3 regions of the Pseudarthrobacter sp. NPDC058362 genome follow, and region 3 is predicted to be linked to each of the others. Evidence: riboswitches for the same ligand, from Rfam matches in the RefSeq annotation. Region 3 holds a riboswitch; each other region holds the start of a gene.
What was found. A riboswitch is a leader RNA that binds a small molecule or an ion and turns the genes downstream of it on or off. The one in region 3 is predicted to bind cyclic di-AMP.
Positions count from the first base shown of each region.

Region 1: it holds a riboswitch for cyclic di-AMP, as region 3 does, so the genes downstream of both, ACFWIX_RS13775 (hypothetical protein) here and ACFWIX_RS10620 (LysM peptidoglycan-binding domain-containing protein) in region 3, are expected to answer to the same signal.
Region 2: it holds a riboswitch for cyclic di-AMP, as region 3 does, so the genes downstream of both, ACFWIX_RS04810 (M23 family metallopeptidase) here and ACFWIX_RS10620 (LysM peptidoglycan-binding domain-containing protein) in region 3, are expected to answer to the same signal.

Region 1 is NZ_JBHXIW010000007.1:96,567-102,123, forward strand. Features, by position in the region: gene ACFWIX_RS13765 (phosphatase PAP2 family protein) at 1-194, shown strand, start outside; gene upp (uracil phosphoribosyltransferase) at 207-842, shown strand; gene ACFWIX_RS13775 (hypothetical protein) at 866-1,639, opposite strand; cyclic di-AMP (ydaO/yuaA leader) riboswitch at 1,645-1,823, opposite strand; gene ACFWIX_RS13780 (sensor histidine kinase) at 1,934-3,433, opposite strand; gene ACFWIX_RS13785 (response regulator transcription factor) at 3,434-4,174, opposite strand; gene ACFWIX_RS13790 (winged helix-turn-helix domain-containing protein) at 4,790-5,557, shown strand, end outside.
Region 2 is NZ_JBHXIW010000002.1:45,784-51,340, forward strand. Features, by position in the region: gene serC (phosphoserine transaminase) at 1-1,018, opposite strand, end outside; gene ACFWIX_RS04805 (metal-dependent transcriptional regulator) at 1,292-2,002, shown strand; cyclic di-AMP (ydaO/yuaA leader) riboswitch at 2,123-2,360, shown strand; gene ACFWIX_RS04810 (M23 family metallopeptidase) at 2,373-3,194, shown strand; cyclic di-AMP (ydaO/yuaA leader) riboswitch at 3,309-3,507, shown strand; gene ACFWIX_RS04815 (C40 family peptidase) at 3,579-4,235, shown strand; gene ACFWIX_RS04820 (NlpC/P60 family protein) at 4,388-5,146, shown strand; gene ACFWIX_RS04825 (HNH endonuclease) at 5,359-5,557, shown strand, end outside.
Region 3 is NZ_JBHXIW010000004.1:197,075-202,631, forward strand. Features, by position in the region: gene ACFWIX_RS10615 (YdiU family protein) at 1-986, shown strand, start outside; gene ACFWIX_RS10620 (LysM peptidoglycan-binding domain-containing protein) at 1,071-1,886, opposite strand; cyclic di-AMP (ydaO/yuaA leader) riboswitch at 1,890-2,059, opposite strand; gene ACFWIX_RS10625 (coiled-coil domain-containing protein) at 2,349-3,683, shown strand; gene ACFWIX_RS10630 (TraR/DksA family transcriptional regulator) at 3,715-4,071, shown strand; gene ACFWIX_RS10635 (DNA alkylation repair protein) at 4,068-4,580, shown strand; gene ACFWIX_RS10640 (DUF1810 domain-containing protein) at 4,573-5,025, shown strand; gene ACFWIX_RS10645 (glucose 1-dehydrogenase) at 5,047-5,557, opposite strand, start outside.

The DNA of each region.
Region 1 (5,557 bases), on a different contig from region 3:
GCCTGGTGATCCTGGCCCACAGGCTGTTTCACCTGACCAGGCGCAAGGAACACGTCGGTCCCGCTCCCACGTTCGACCACCCCGTGGTGCGGGATGTCGTGGCAGAGAAAATCCACGACCACGGCCGGGACCGCCACGGGGACCACAGCGAGCCTGCTGCCGGCCGCGGCCCGGGAGACCATCACGCCGGGTGATAGTTTTGACCCATGCGCACTCTCGTTGTTGACCACCCTTTGGTCGCCCACAAGCTCACCGTCCTGAGGGACAAGAACACCCCCTCGCCGGTCTTCCGGCAGTTGACGGAAGAGCTGGTCACGCTGCTGGCATACGAGGCCACCCGCGAGGTCCGCACCGAAGAGGTCACCATTGAGACCCCCGTCAGCACCACCGTGGGCACCGCATTCACCAAGCCCACGCCCCTGGTGGTTCCGATCCTTCGCGCCGGCCTCGGCATGCTCGAGGGTATGACCAAACTGGTCCCCACGGCAGAGGTGGGCTTCCTGGGCATGGCCCGTGACGAGGAAACCCTGGACATCATTACCTACGCGGAACGCCTGCCGGAGGACCTGACGGACCGCCAGATCTTCGTGCTGGACCCGATGCTGGCCACCGGCGGAACCCTCCGCGAGGCGATCAAGTTCCTGTTCAAGCGAGGCGCCTCGGACGTCACCTGCATCTGCCTGCTGGCCGCCCCGGAGGGCCTGGCCAAGCTGGAGGAGGAGCTTTCCGGCGCCAACGTGACTATCGTGCTGGCCTCCATCGACGAGAAGCTCAACGAGAAGTCCTACATCGTTCCCGGCTTGGGCGACGCCGGCGACCGCCTGTACGGCATCGCAGGTTAGCCTGGTTCAGTAGCTGGCCGGGTTTAGTACCAGTTGTTGGCGTAGTGGAAGTTCAGCGCGCCACACGGTGACTGGTAGCGCTCCTGGATGTAGTCCAGGCCCCAGTTGATCTGAGTGCGGTAGTTGGTGACGTAGTCGGCTCCGGCGCTTGCCATCTTCTCGGCAGGCAGCGACTGGACGATTCCGTACGCGCCGCTGCTGGGGTTGGTCGCCGTGGTCTTCCAATCGGATTCCTTGGTCCACAGCGTCTTCAGGCACTGCATCTGGTCCGGCGCCCAGCCGTAGCTCGCCAGCTGGCTTGCGGCGTAAGCCTGCGCGCCTGCGGGGTCATTCACGGCAGCCGGCTTCGCGGCCTTGGCCTTTGCCGCAGCGGCCTTCTCGGCCGCGGCTTTCTCAGCGGCAGCCTTCGCAGCAGCGGCCTTGGCGGCGGCGGCTTTCTCTGCAGCAGTCTTCGCGGCGGCGGCTTTCTCTGCTGCAGTCTTGGCAGCGGCAGCCTGTTCAGCAGCCGTTTCCGCCGCGGCGGCCTGCAGTTCGCTCTTCTCGAGCCCCAGCTGCGCTTGCTGCTCATTGGGGGAGAGCTGCGTGGCGGTGGCCTCGGTGGACGAAGTGCGCGTCATGGACTCGGTGGCCTGGCCTGCTGCACCAACGCCCACCAGCAGTGCGCAGGACGCGGCCAGCACGGCAGCCCTCTTACCCAGTGCAGGGAAGGTGCCGCGCCGGGAGCGCTTGGCGGCGCGCGCGTCCGCGCGGCTGGATGCGCCGGATTTTGGGCGCGGTGCTACCTGGAATTCAGACATGATGGATCGCCTCTCACACCTGCGGAGTTAGCTGTCGGGTTCGGATGAGGGCATCCGGCCGCACGGAACATTCACGTGCTGGCTTAACCCCAAGGGCCTGAAATCGCCCGGGACGGTGGGTCCCCCGCCTCTGCCATCGGTCTATCGGAGTCCGGGAAGCGGCAGAGCTCGGCGTCATCCGGACATGCGCCACGAACGGAAGCGCACTCACTCGACGGTACAGGAGATCTACGGCAAAGTCACATTTTGGTAACAGGGATCACGACGGCGGCGCGTCGCCATTGTCTAACCACCTCATCGGGGCGTAGTGGGCAGCTTTACCGCGAACCTCGTCCAGCCGGCGCGTGACTCAACGCTGACGGTCCCGCCATGAGCTTCCACAATGGACTGCACTATCGACAGGCCAAGACCGCTGGTCCCCTCGGTTCCGGCCGCACCGGGCTGGTCGCCGACGCCCTTGCGCGCCGCGTCTGCGCGGGCGAACCTGGCGAAGGCCTGGTCCACGAACTCCTGTGGAATGCCGCCGCCGTCGTCCGTTACCGTGATCTCCGCCGTGTCCGCGGATGCCAGCCGGGCGCCCGCCACCACTGTGGTGCCGGCCGGTGTGTGCTTGCGTGCATTGGAGAGCAGGTTCATCAGGACCTGTCGGAGCTGCGCGGCGTCGCCGTTTACCACCACCGGCTCCCCGGGCAGTTCCAGCCGCCAGTTGTGCCCCGGCGCCATCACCTTTTCGTCGCTGACGCCCTCGACCACCAGCTGGGTCAGGTCCACGTCCGCCAGCTTCAGCGGCTGCCCCTCATCCAGCCGGGCAAGCAGCAGCAGGTCCTCCACGAGGGCGGTCATGCGCTCGGACTGGCTTTGCACGCGGGCCAGCGACCGTTCTCCGTCCGGGGTGAAATGCTCGGTCAGGCGGAGCAGCTCGGTGTACCCGCGGACCGCGGTGAGGGGAGTGCGCAGTTCGTGCGAGGCGTCCGCCACGAACTGCCGTACTTTCGTTTCGCTCCGCTGCCGCGCCTGCAGCGCGTTGGCCACGTTGTCCAGCATGAGGTTCAGCGCGTGGCCTACGCTGCCCACTTCAGTTCCGGGATTGGCGTTCGACGGCGGCACCCGCACCGCCAGGGCGACCTCGCCGGCGTCCAGCGGAAGGCGCGAAACCTTGGTGGCCACCGCGGAGAGCTGCTCCAGCGGCCTCATGGTGCGGCGAATCAGAACGGTGCCGGCGAAGCCGACCAGCACCAGCCCCCCGAGCGATACCAGGAGGAAGGTCCACACCAGGGAGGCCAGTGTGCTTTCCTTGGCATTGAGCGGCAGGCCGGTCACCAGAACGTCGCCGAAGGAGGTCTGGGCCGCGACCAGACGGTAGTTGCCGTTGGACAGCTTCCGGTCCACCGGTGCGGAGCCCGCCGTCAGCGCAAGGAGTGCCTCCTTGTCCGCCGCCGAGAGGGGTGATCGTGTGGTGTCCGGTGCCAGGAAGCCAGCACTGTTGACCTGGCCGTCCACGATGCGCGCGTTCAACGTGCCCACGCTCTGTCCCCGGGCATCCAGCGGGTCCCGCCCGATGGCTCCGTCCATGTGCGGCCGGCCCGGATCGTTGGCCCGATCCGCCGCCTGGGTCAGCTGGCCGTCAAGCTGGTGGGTCAGGAAGGTGTCCATCGAGGCGTAGCTGATCACGCCCACTGCCCCGCAGATCGCGATGAGCAGGCCCATGGCCAAGGCGGTCAGCCGCGTGCGGAGGTGCCAGGTGGCGGGCTTCCGCCAACTCCGTGGGTCGGGGGTGTGCGGCGAGCATGTCATCTAGTCCGCCGGCCTGATGACGTACCCGGCACCCCGGACGGTGTGGATCATGGGCGGGCGGGCGGCATCGATCTTCTTGCGCAGGTAGGAAATGTACAGTTCCACGATGTTGGCTTGGCCGCCGAAGTCGTAGTTCCACACCCGGTCCAGGATCTGGGCCTTGCTGATCACGCGTTTAGGGTTCTCCATGAGGTAACGGAGCAGCTCAAATTGGGTTGCGGTGAGCTGGACCTGGTCGCCGGCGCGGGTTACTTCGCGGGTGTCGATATTCAGGACGAGGTCTCCGACCACGAGCTCGGCGGTGTCCATGGCGGCCACGCCGGAGCGCTGCACCAGGCGGTGCAGGCGCAGCAGTACCTCTTCCATGCTGAACGGCTTGGTGACGTAGTCATCACCGCCGGCCGCAAGCCCCACGATGCGGTCCTGGATTGCGTCCTTGGCAGTAAGGAACAGCGCCGGCACTTCAGGCGCGAAGGCCCGGACCCTGCCCAGGAGCTCAACACCGTCGAACCCGGGGAGCATCACATCCAGCACCAGGACGTCGGGACGGAAGTCCTTGGCGAGCTTCACGGCCTGGGGGCCGTCGGCGGCAACGGCCACCGACCAGCCGGCCATGCGCAGGCCCATGCTCATCAGCTCGGCGAGGCTGGGTTCGTCATCAACCACCAGGGCACGGATGGGGGAGCCGTCCGGATGAGAGAGCTGCGGCAGGTTGTTGGTCATGGAGTGCAGGGTGCCCATGCAACAACTCTCCGATTGCTCGTTATTGCCGGGCTTGGGTCTTCCTGTGAGCCGGCTGTGAATCCCGGCGTAATGGCGCAGCCGGACGCCCGGGTGCCGTCCGCATGGTGTCCTAGGGGAGTCCAAATCCGGGTCCGGCTGGACAGCGGACCCTCGTAGAGAGGGCAATTTCACGCTTCGGCGGGATAATGAATTAAAACGTTCTTACGGGACCATTGACCGAACAAAGCACTGCATGTGTCTCGGTTACCGCCGGGTAATGGCATTTTCAGCACGGTTACCGCCGAGTACCGGAATCGTGATCTACGGCACATTAGCCCATTTCGTCTCATAATGCGGACGGTTTCGTCCATTGTTACTTGCAAGTTGGCATTGTTACGCGTCACACTTCCAATGTGAACAAGAACTCAACAGCACCTGCAGCCGCAGATATTTGGCCCAGCACACCTGCTGCCGCCGAGATGCGCTGTTGCCGAATGCACGCCTGACCTTCCCACCCTCCGAAGTTCTTAGGCATTCGCCCAACTAGCCCAGCGTCGGGCGCCCCTCCCCCAGCATTGCGGGGACCCAGCATTCGAGCCGCGATGACGGCCATTCACATTGAGGTAAGCATTCATGTCAGTTGCATCCGGATACGTCCACATCTCCGTCCGTAACGCCGCCAAGGCTGCCCAGTCCACCGGATTCCGCCCCGGTTTCGGGCAGCGTCCGGCGACCGCTCCCGTCGGCTCCGGAAACAGCTTCCCGGCCCCGGGCTACGTTCCCCAGGGTTACAACCCCAACTCGTACGGCCAGCTCCGCGCGGTCCCGCCGGCAGAATCCGCGCCCATGACGGCTCCCACTCCCGTGGTGGCCGGGCCCAACGCAGTCCGCCCCGTTGCCAACGACAACGTGGCCCGCGGCTTCGTTCTCTACATGGGCATCGATGAAGAAACCGCTGCAGCAGCCGGCACCTCCATCGCCAAGCTCGCCCAGGAAATCCGCGCCTACGCCCAGTCACTCGTGACCGGTGCCGAAAGCTACGCAGCAGTTGCCGTTGCCCCCGCCGGTACCCCCGGTTCCGCCCTCGACGTCGTACGCTCAACGTTCGGTGACCCCACCGTCAACGCCCGGCAGCGCACCGAAACCCCGCGTCCTGCGCAGCAGGAGCCCCGTCCCTCCGGCGTCCTGATCGACCTGGCCCGCCGCGAAGTGCACCTGGACGGCGAATCCCTGAACCTCACCTTCAAGGAATTCGAACTCCTGAACTACCTCGTGGAGAACGGCACCCGTACCGTCGGCCGCGACGAGCTCCTCGAGGGCCTGTGGCGCAACGCCGAGGAGGTGCCCAACGAGCGCACCATTGACGTCCACATCCGCCGCCTTCGCTCCAAGCTGGGCCGC
Region 2 (5,557 bases), on a different contig from region 3:
GGTATGGCTCGGTGTCCACGACGCCGTTGGCGCGCAGGATCTTCGCCACCTGGGCGGCATCCACCGAATCGTCGAAGTCGATGGTGGCGATGACGTTGGAACGCTCGTCCGGGTTGACGACGAACGGCGTGGCGAAGTCCGAAGCCTCGGCCCACCGGTAGATCCGTCCCGCTGAATCCGCGGTGCGCGAGGCGGCGAAGTCAAGGCCGCCGTTGGCGTTGAGCCACTGCACCTGCGAGTCCAGCGTCACGAGCGTGGACAGCGACGGGGTGTTGTAGGTCTGGTTCAGGCGCGAGTTGTCGATGGCCGTCTGCAGATCCAGGAAGTCGGGGATCCAGCGGCCGCTTGCCTTCACGCGGGCCGCGCGCTCGATGGCGGCGGGGGAGAAGAGACCCAGCCAGAGGCCGCCGTCGGAGGCGAAGTTCTTCTGCGGGGCGAAGTAGTAGACGTCGCTTTCGGTCACGTCCACGTCCAGGCCTCCGGCGGCGGAGGTGGCGTCCACCAGGACCAGGGCGCCTTCGTCGGCGCCTGCGACGCGCTTAACCGGTGCGGAGACGCCGGTGGAGGTCTCGTTCTGCGGCCAGGCGTACGCGTCCACGCCCGCTTCGGCCTGCGGCGCCGGGCGGGTGCCGGGCTCGGAGTTGATGATGGATGAGGCGTCCAGGAACGGAGCCTTGTTGGTGGCGGCCGCGAATTTGGAGCCGAACTCGCCGAAGGAGAGGTGCTGGGCCTTCTGTTCCACCAGGCCGAACGTGGCGACGTCCCAGAACGCGGTGGAACCGCCGACGCCGAGAACCACTTCATAGCCCTCCGGTGCGCGGAAGAAGCTGCTGAGGCCTTCCCGGACGGAGCCTACGAGGTTCTTCACCGGGGCCTGCCGGTGCGAGGTGCCAAGGATGGACTTCGAAGCCGCGGACAATGCATCGATCTGTTCCTGGCGGACCTTGGAAGGACCGGCGCCGAACCGTCCGTCCGCGGGCAGGAGGTCGGCGGGAATAGTGATGCTGTTGTCGCTCACAGGTGCTCCAGTTTCGGCATGGACGCGCATGGTCCGGGCGGGTGATTGGCCTGCGGCCGGCTGCGGTGGCTCAGGCCCTCCTTATTCTGCCTGAACGGGAGTTCCGGCAGGAACCGCGTGCGTCATAGTCCAGCAAGTGAGACAGTCAGCCGGCAGCCCCCGGGCGACTATTCGGACAAATTCAAAATAGGCTAAGCTTTTCACCGGACTACGCCCGGCTGAAGGCGTTACGGTGGGACAACGCAAGGTACTGCGCTCGAGGAGCTGAGCTTGATGACGGATCTGATCGACACTACGGAGATGTACCTTCGCACCATCCTGGAGCTTGAGGAAGAGAACATCGTAGCCCTCCGTGCCCGGATCGCGGAGCGCCTGCGCCATTCGGGCCCCACGGTATCGCAGACCATCGGCAGGATGGAACGCGACGGACTTGTGGTGGTCTCCGGTGACCGGCATCTTGAACTCACCGAGACCGGCCGCAAGCGGGCCACCGAAGTCATGCGCAAGCACCGGCTGGCCGAACGGCTCCTGGCCGACGTCATCGGCCTGGACTGGGCGTACGTCCACGACGAAGCGTGCCGTTGGGAGCACGTCATGAGCGAGCGGGTGGAGCGGCGGATCTATGAACTGCTCAACCACCCCACGGAGTCCCCGTACGGCAACCCTATTCCGGGACTCGACGCCCTCGGCGACCAGCCGGCGGCCGCCGGCAGCGGCCCGGTAGCCCCTGACGGCGCCGTGAGCCTGCTCGAAGCGATGAAGGGCTACCAGCCCGCTTCCGCCGTGGTCGTCAGTCGGCTTGCCGAACCCATCCAGGTGGAGCCCGAACTCCTCCTTCAGCTCGATGAGGGCGGAATCCGGCCCGGCGCCAAGGTATCGCTGGAGCGGGTGGGGGACTACATCTCGGTACGGGTACCGGGGATTGAGGGCGCACTCGAACTGCCGCCCGAGGTGGCCGCGCACGTCTTCGTCACCGTGGTTTAGTGCCACTGCGCGACTCGCTTAGTACCCCGCCGTGGCCCGGCCCACACGGTTATAACGGAATTGTTACTGACGGGCTTAAGCCCCTATAGTTAAAACCCGAGCGTTGATACACAAGCGTTACCTGATCCGGAGCCGAGCTCTGCCAGCGGATCAGGTGCACGAGTCATTTACTGGCAGAGGCGGGGGAACCACAACCGGCAGCGGGGGCTGCCTTGGGGTGAAGTCCGTCAGCAGCAAGCCTCTCCAGCAAATCCTCCCGGGATAGCTCTGTGCAGAAGTTTGCTTACGGCGGACCGGGTCTTTGAACTCTCTGACCCGAATCCGACAGCTAACTTCGCAGGCTTTCCAGAGAGGAAACCTTCTTTTGAGCATGCAGACCTCCAGGGGCCGGCGCCGCGCTGCGGGCCCCTCACCGACCCCCCGGGTTGTGGAAGTCATCTCCGCGGAGCGCCCCCGCGATCCCCACCGTGAAGCCCGCCGCCGGCGCGGCCCCTTCCGGCAGATCACGGAGTTCGCATCGGCGAGCGGTATCGGGCAGAAAGCCGGAATCGCCCTGGCGGCCACCGGCCTCGTCCTGACCGTGACTGTCCCGTCCACCAGCCCCGTGATGGCTACCAGTACCACGGACGTAGTGCCCGCCGTTGCCGCCCAGCCTGCGCAGCAGCCGGAAATCTCCGCCGAAGCGGGAGCCCGCATCGACTTCAGCCGCTCCGCCGTGGTGACCAAGGCGGACCCGGACGGCAAGCTGAAACAGCTCCTGAGCGCCCAGTCTGCCGGCGCCGTCTCCCGCGCCGCCTCTGTCGGCAGCCTGGGGGCACCCTTGGCCAGCCTGACCATGGTCTCCCCGTTCGGTTACCGCGTGAGCCCCATCACCGGAGGCTACGGCGACTTCCACCGCGGCGAAGACTTCGCGGCCCAGTGCGGCACCTCTGTGCTGGCGGCCGCCACCGGTACCGTGACCTTCGTGGGCTGGCACGACTTCGGCGGCGGCAACCGCGTCGTCATTGACCACGGAAACGGACTTGAGACGACCTACAACCACCTCTCCGGCTTCAACGCCCAGGAGGGGCAGACTGTGGGCCGTGGCGACGTCATCGCCTACAGCGGAACCACCGGCGCCTCCACCGGCTGCCACCTCCACTTCGAGGTGCAGGTCAACGGCGAGGTTGTCGATCCCACCGGCTGGCTTTAGCCCGAACTGAGGGTTTGCTCTCGCAACACGCTGACGTCCCGTGACCTTAATGTGACATTGGTTATTAATTCCTGTACCGTCGTACACGCGTCAACTTTTCCGAAGTTGACGCTCTTGAGTGGATTGCCTAACTCTGCCACCGCTCAAGGTCCGTTCGCATTTCATCGTCTGGCAGGGGCGGGGGAACCAATTTTGGCCTTCTGTTTGTGGGAAGGCCTTGGGGTTAAGCCGTAAAAGCTTCCTTGGAAGCGCGCGGCCGGGTGACTCCCATCCGAATCCGACAGCTCACCTCGCAGGCATTGGGAGAGGCTATCCTTCGTGTCTTCACGTCATAATTCTGCGCGCCACCGTGCGCAAACGGTGCGCACCAACCCATTGGGCTCCGTGTCCAAGGCCGTTAGTGCCAATGCGGGGACCATGGGCCGCCAGGCCGCAGTCGTAGCAGCAGCTTCGGGCCTCATTCTGACCATGGGCCTGCCAGCCACGGCAGCGGACACCACCGCTGGTATTTCGGCCTCCACCGAGTCCGGAGCGCAGAACGCCGCCGTCATGGCCGCTCCCACCGCCACGGTTTCCTTCGAGCGTCCGGTGGTCAAGACCACCGCTGCTCCGGAGATCGAGCCGGTCCAGGTGCAGTCCACCTCGGAGGAAGAGGAGTCCACCACGGACTCCGCCGCTGAGACTGCATCAAGCGCAGTTGCCGGCGCTTCCACCTCCGGCATCGCCGGTATCGCCTACACCGGCATTGGCCGCCCGTACGTCTGGGGCGGCACCTCTCCCAATGGCTGGGACTGCTCGGGCTTCACGCAGTGGGTCTACGCCCAGGCCGGCATCAGCATCCCCCGCGTCAACGCATGGTCCATCATGACCCCCACCGCCGCCCCCAAGCCGGGCGATCTGGTGGTGCAGAACGGTGGTGCCCACGTGGGCATCTACGTTGGCAACGGCATGATGGTCAGCGCACTGAACCCCAGCCAGGGCACCTTGTTGCACGCCGTAGCCGCCACCGGCTCCTCGGTGTACTACACGCTCAACCCGTAGTTTCAGGAGGGCCTGCCCGCAGGCCCGGTTCAAACACGTATTTCGCCAATCAGCACATCCCCGTTTGGGAGGTGCCGGGGTACCCCCAAGATCCCGGCGCGCCCAGCCCCTGGGCTGTTAATAGCGGTCTTGAGGAAATCGAAAGAGAGAACATGACTACTCGTGCTACCGCACGGCACCGCGCCGAGGTCACCAAGACCAACTCGCTTGCTGTCATTGCCAAGACCGTGGGCGACAATGCCGGCGGCATGGGCCGCCAGGCCGCAGTCATCGCTGCCGCCTCCGGCCTTGTCCTGACCAGCGGCGTCGCAGCCAACGCTGCGGACTCCAATGTCCAGCGGGATTCGGCCCCGGCTTCGGCCCTGACGGTCGAGTCCGCTGTGGATGCGCCCATTTCGGCGGCGTCCACCATCTCCATCAGCTTCGAAAAGCCGGCCATCACCACCGAAGCTGCTCCCGTTGTGGAGGAAGAGCCCGTTGTCGAGGTGCAGGAAGCCGAGCCGGCTCCCGAGCCCGAGGCAGCAGCGCCGGTGACGGCCACGGTGACGGCTTCCGCGCCGGCGGCCCCGAAGGCTTCCGCCAGCGGCAAGGGTGCAGCCATCCTCTCCGCTGCATACGCCCAGCTTGGTGTTAGCCAGGACTGCACCATGCTGGTGACCAACTCCCTGGCCGCCGTGGGCATCAACTTCCATGACTGGCCTGCCGGCTACCTCTCCCTGGGCCGCACGGTCAGCGCAGCCGAAGCGCAGCCCGGTGACCTCATTTACTACGCCGACGGCGGCGCGGGCGTAGCCCACATCGCTGTTTACGCCGGCAACGGCCAGGCAGTGCACGGCGGCTACAACGGCAACCAGACCGTGGTCTTCAGCGCGAACGTTGGCTCCGGCCCCGTCTTCATCCGCGTCGACTAGCATCGGCCTCGGCCGGCGACACCGGCAGCCGACAGCTCACCAAAAGCCCTCCCCCTCACTGGGGAGGGCTTTTGCGTGCCCGCATTTCCGTGCCGGATTAGCTGATGACGCAAATCTTTGTTTACTCTGGTGGTGTCGATCCATAGCCCGGACATGCCGAGGGCAGCCGGCCCTCGTGCCCCTGACGGGTGCGGCCGTGAAGAGGTACGTGCATGCGCACTCTCGTTCTGAATGCTGGATATGAACCGCTGGCGGTCATCACTTTCCGCCGGGCGCTGGTGCTTGTGCTCACAGGCAAGGCAAGCGTGGTGGCCGAAGGGGACGACCCCGTCGTGGGGCCGCAGGAAATCCTGGGCCGCCCGTCCGTGATCCTCCTCAACCGCTACATCCGGCCCCGGTATAACCAGTCCA
Region 3 (5,557 bases):
CCGTGCGCCGCGAGACCATGCTGCCGGGGGCGGTACTGGTGCGGGTCGCCGCCAGCCACCTGCGCGTGGGCACGTTCCAGTACGCGCGGGCTACCGATAACATCGATCTGCTCCGCAGGCTCGCCGACCACGCCATCGCACGCCACTACCCGGCGGCCGGGAAGGCGGGCAATCCCTACCTGGCCCTGTTCAGGTCGGTGGTCGAAGCCCAGGCGTCGCTGGTGGCGCAATGGATGCTGGTGGGATTTGTCCATGGCGTCATGAACACGGACAACATGACCATCTCAGGAGAGACCATCGACTACGGTCCCTGCGCTTTTATGGATACGTTCAACCCGGCCGCCGTCTACAGTTCGATCGACACCGGCGGAAGGTACGCCTACGCCAACCAGCCCGTGGTGGCGGAGTGGAACCTGGCCCGGTTAGCCGAATCGCTGCTTCCCCTGATCGATGAGGACCAGGAAAGGGCCGTGGAACCGGCCGTGGCAGTGCTGGGGGAGTTCCGCCGCCGCTACAGCGATGCCTGGACGGCCGGAATGTCAGCAAAGCTCGGTCTGCGCGGACATCCGGAAGGAAGCCCGGAGGCGGAAGAGGTGTCCCGCCTGGCGGACGGCGTCATCGCCCTGCTCAAGGACGGCCCGGTGGACTACACCCGGTTCTTCCGCAGCCTTGGCGACGCGGCCCGCGGGAATACGCGTGCGGCACGCGGGATGGTCCTCGACCTTGCGGCTTTCGATGCCTGGGCGGAACGCTGGCAGGCCCTGGGGCCGGACGCCGTCCTGATGGATGGCGTCAATCCCGTCTACATCCCACGCAACCACCTGGTCGAGGAAGCCCTTGCTGCGGCCACTGCAGGTGACCTTGCCCCCTTCCGGCGCCTCGTCGCCGTCCTTTCGGAGCCTTACAAAGGGAGGCCGGGGCTGGAGCGGTACGAGGAAGGCGCTCCGGAAAGTTTTGGCGATTACCTGACGTTCTGCGGCACCTGATCGGCAGGCTTAAACAGGACAAGGGCGGTTTTCGGGAAGATTCCCGAAAACCGCCCTTTTTCGTCCTGGGACGGATGGTGCTGCTTAAGCCACGCGGACGAAGGAGGCGCCGCCGAGCCAGCTGAGGGAGTGCACGTCGGTCTTGTAACCGTCGATGCCGCCACTCACAACCTGGCCGTCACCGGCGTAGACGCCAACGTGGCCGGAGGTGATGACCAGGTCGCCGGGAGCCGGGGTGGAGACCACGGTGCCGTACTGGAAGAACTGGGTGGGTGCCAGGTCGCCGACGCTCTTGCCGACCGACCGCAGGGCGGTCTCCACCATGGCGGTGCAGTCCTGGCTGATGCCGATCTGGCTGTAGGCGGAGGCCAGGATGGCTGCGCCGGTGCCCGTGCCGGTGGTTTCGGCCGGGGCGGTGGAGGCGTAGGACAGGTTCATTCCGGTGTTCGCGGGGGCAGTCGCCGTGGTTTCGACCGGCGCCGGGGCGGGGGCTGGAGCCGGCGCGGCTGCAGCGGTTCCGGCGCCGGGGATCTCGATCTGGTCGCCCGGGTAGATGATCGTGTCGATGGAGAGCCCGTTGACCGCGAGGACGTCGGCCAGGGTGACGCCGTACGCGGTGGAGATCGCGCCCAGGGTGTCGCCGGCGACCACGGTGTGGACGGTGGCGGCGGCAGCTGCCGTGTTGGTGGCCGCGGGTGCGGCGGATGTCTGGACCGTCGCTGCTTCAGTGGCATCCGGGCCGCTCACGCCGGCATGGGCCGGAGCGCCGACGCTGAGCGCAATGCCGGATGCCGCGGCTACTGCCAGTGCGGGACGACCGAACGTCCGGGCCAGGCCCTGGACAGTGATGGAGCCGGCCGGAGTTGCACGGTGACGGGCGGTGGTGGAAATTTTTGACACAGTGAATCGCCTCTCCCATGCCTGCGGGGTGAGCTGTCGGGTTCGGGCTGGAGATGCCCGGCCGGAAGCATCCGCGCCAGCGGAATGGCTTTCGACTTAACCCCTAGGCCTCGGTGAGGCCGTGGAAACTTGGTTCCCCCGTCCCTGCCAGTTGGAAACGGTGGTATCCCGGTCCAGCGGCAGGGCTCGGCAGGCTGGTGGGAATGTCCCATCGGGGAGGGACACCATTCGACCGTAACCCGACGTCCACCTGAATGTCACATTTGGATAACATCCGAGGCCCTCCTCTCGGATTACGCCATCGTCTTGATTGGTCGGTTAATGCGCGTTGACCTCGCATGACACCCGACACCCCGCGCCGCATAGTGAATCGCGTCACAAAGTAACAATGCCGCGCGGATACCCTCCGTTTGCCTGCCCTTAACCCTCAACCACTTCTTGAAGGATGTAGGATTCCGGACTATGTCCCGGTTGACTATTGCGGTTCGCTCCCGTGCCGGCGGTGCGCTACTGGCACTTGCAGTGGCCAGCGGTGCCGCGGCGCTGCCCGCGCAGGCGGAAACGACGGACCCGCCGGGCGGATTTCCATCGTGGAGCGACATTGAGCACGCACGGAAATCGGAGTCCGCAAAGGCGGCGGAGGTCGACAGGATCCACGGACTCCTGGGTGGCCTGCAGGCACGCTCGGAAGAACTCGGCGCCGCGGCCGTAACTGCGGCAGCGGAATTCGCTGCAGCGGACGCGGCAGCCACGGCCGCCGCGGCCAGGCTCGACGCGCTGAACAGGCAGGTGGACAGGGCGGCCGGCGAGCTTTCCGCACGCAGGAACGAACTGGGCGCCCTCGCGGTCCAGTCGTACAAGACCGGCGGCACCACCATGGAATTCTTCCTTGCCCTTGATGCGCTGGAAACCGACAGTTTGCACGGACTCAACGTCGTCTCGGTCGTGGGGGACCGGAGCGCCGCCCTCGTTTCCCGGGCCGGCGCCGCCGAAAAGGTTCTGGCCGCCCTGGCAGGACAGCAGAAGGGGGCCCGCACCGAGCATGACCGCCTCGCCGCCGAGGCGGAGTCCCGGCTTGCGGAAGCACGGTCTGCCCGGGATGCCATGGAAGAGCAAGTGGCCGCCGAACAGAAGCGGAGCATTACCCTGACCGCCCAGCTCGCTTCCTTGAAAGGCACGACGGCGGCCGTTGAGCAGGATTACCGGCAGGGCCAGGCGGCACTCGCCGCGTACGCGGCCGCCCAGGCTGCCAGGCGCGCCGCCGCCGAAGAAGAGGCCCGCCGTGCTGCGGAGGACGCCGCTAAGGCTGACCCCGCCCGGCCGGCACCCCGCCCACCGGCGTCCGCTATGCAGCCTGAACCGGAGACGGAGGAGCCGGCGCCGCCAGCCGCCGACCCGGCCCCGGCCGCCCCTGCCCCCGCACCGCCGCCGGCTGTTGCTCCGCCGCCACCGCCCGTCGTCGTACCCTCCCTTCCCGGCGGCGCCGTGAACGATCCGGTCGCCGCGAAAAGCTACGCGTCCGGGAGGCTCGGGTCGTTTGGATGGGGGCAGGATCAGTTCTTCTGTCTGGCGCGGCTGTGGACGAAGGAATCGAACTGGATGACCACGGCTACCAACCCGTATTCCGGCGCTTACGGGATTCCCCAGGCGCTCCCGCCCGGGAAGTATTCAAGCGCGGGCAGCGACTGGCTCACCAACTACCGCACCCAGATCGAATGGGGACTGGGCTACATCCGGGACAGGTACGGATCGCCCTGCAGGGCATGGAGCCATTCGGTGGCGGTGGGCTGGTACTGACGTCTACAGCGGCCGCGGCTAGGCTGTGGGCATGCCCGGTTTTGAGCGGTTCAGGCTGATGCTGGAGGAAGAACGCGCCCGCAAGGTGGCGCTCCTGCCCGCCCTGCGTGCGGACATCGCCTCGGCGAACTCGGCACGACAGAACGCGAACGTGGATGACGAACACGATCCCGAGGGCGCCACCATCGCCTTTGAACTGTCCCAGGCTTCGGCGCTCCTTAGGCAAAGCAGCGCGGGCCTGGACCAGGTGGAGGCTGCGCTGGCCCGCATCGAGGACGGCACCTACGGCGTCTGTGCCGTGTGCGGCGAGGCCATTGCGGAGGGCCGCCTTGAGGCGCGGCCCTGGACGCCCTACTGCATCCGGCATGCAGCGGCGGGGCGCAGGTGACGGCGGTCCGGGAGGCGGCCGCGTTTATCGACCGGACGCTGCAGAACGAGGGCGCCTGGTACCGGGCGGACGAGGTCGAAGGGCGGCTGGGTGGCAGCCTCGCCTCGTACGGGGCGTCTGTGGGTGCAGTGCGGGGAACCGTCAGGGATGCGCTGCGGAAGTTCCCGGATCTGGACCATCATGGGGTCGTGTTCCTGGCTTCCGCGCTCTGGGGCGTTCCGAAGCCCGGGAGCAGGCCCGTCTTTGAGCGGAGGCTCGCCGCGGTGGTGCTGCTCCAGGTCAGGATCTCGATGCTGCGGCACACGGACCTGACGCGCATCGAGGGGTTCCTCAGGTCCGCGATGACTGCGGAGCTGGCGCAGCCGCTCATCACCGACGTCCTGGATCCCTTACTCGGTGCACTCGAGGGCCAGGACCGGAAGCGGGCCGCCGCGGTGCTGGCGCGCTGGCAGGCGGACCCGGATCATCAGCTGCGGGCCGCGGCCCGGATCGGAGGGAACCATGACTGACCCGTACAACCTTGACCGCTTCGTGGCGGCCCAGGACAGCGGCGGGACTTTCCAGCAGGCACTGGCCGAACTGCAGGTGGGCCAAAAACGCAGCCACTGGATGTGGTTCGTGTTTCCGCAGATTGCGGGGCTCGGCCACAGCGCGACGTCGCAGCGGTACGCGATAGGGTCGCTGGACGAAGCGAGGGCCTACCTGGCGCATCCGGTACTGGGGCCCCGGCTGCTGGACTGCGCCCAGGAGCTCAGCGACCATGGTGGACGTTCCGCCGAGGACATCCTGGGCGGGATCGACGCGCGCAAGCTGCACTCATCGATGACGCTGTTCCTTCGCGCAGCGCCCGGGGAGACCGTCTTCAAGACTATCCTGTCCACATTTTTCGACGGCGAGCCGGACGCAGCGACGGATGAGCTGCTCGCAGCACCGCCCGGGACCGGTGGAAAATAGCGGTCCCGGGCGGGGTATGTCCTACGGGGTGGGGTTGCCGCCGTTAACATTGAGCGTTTCGCCCACCACGTAGCTGGACTCCGGTGAGGCCAGGAAGACATAGGCGGGTGCCAGTTCGGCGGGCTGGCCGGCGCGGCCCAGGGGAGTGGACTGCCCGAAATCCGGCAGCTTCTCCTTCGGCTGGCCGCTGCTCACCTGCAGCGGCGTCCAAATGGGACCCGGCGCCACCGCATTGACCCGGATACCCTGTGGCGCGAGCTGCTGGGCCAGGCCCTTGGTGAAGTTGTTGATGCTCGCCTTCGTGGTGGCGTAATCGATCAGTGTCGGAGAAGGGTTGTAGGCCTGGATGGAGGTGGTGTTGATGATCGTTGACCCGGCCGGCATGTGCGGCAGGGCAGCCTTGGTCAGCCAGAACATGGCATACACGTTGGTCTTGAGTGTGTGGTCGAACTGCTCATCCGTGATGCCCGCCAGTTCCTCCTGGGCCACCTGCTTGCCGGCGTTGTTAACGAGGATGTCGATGCTGCCCAGG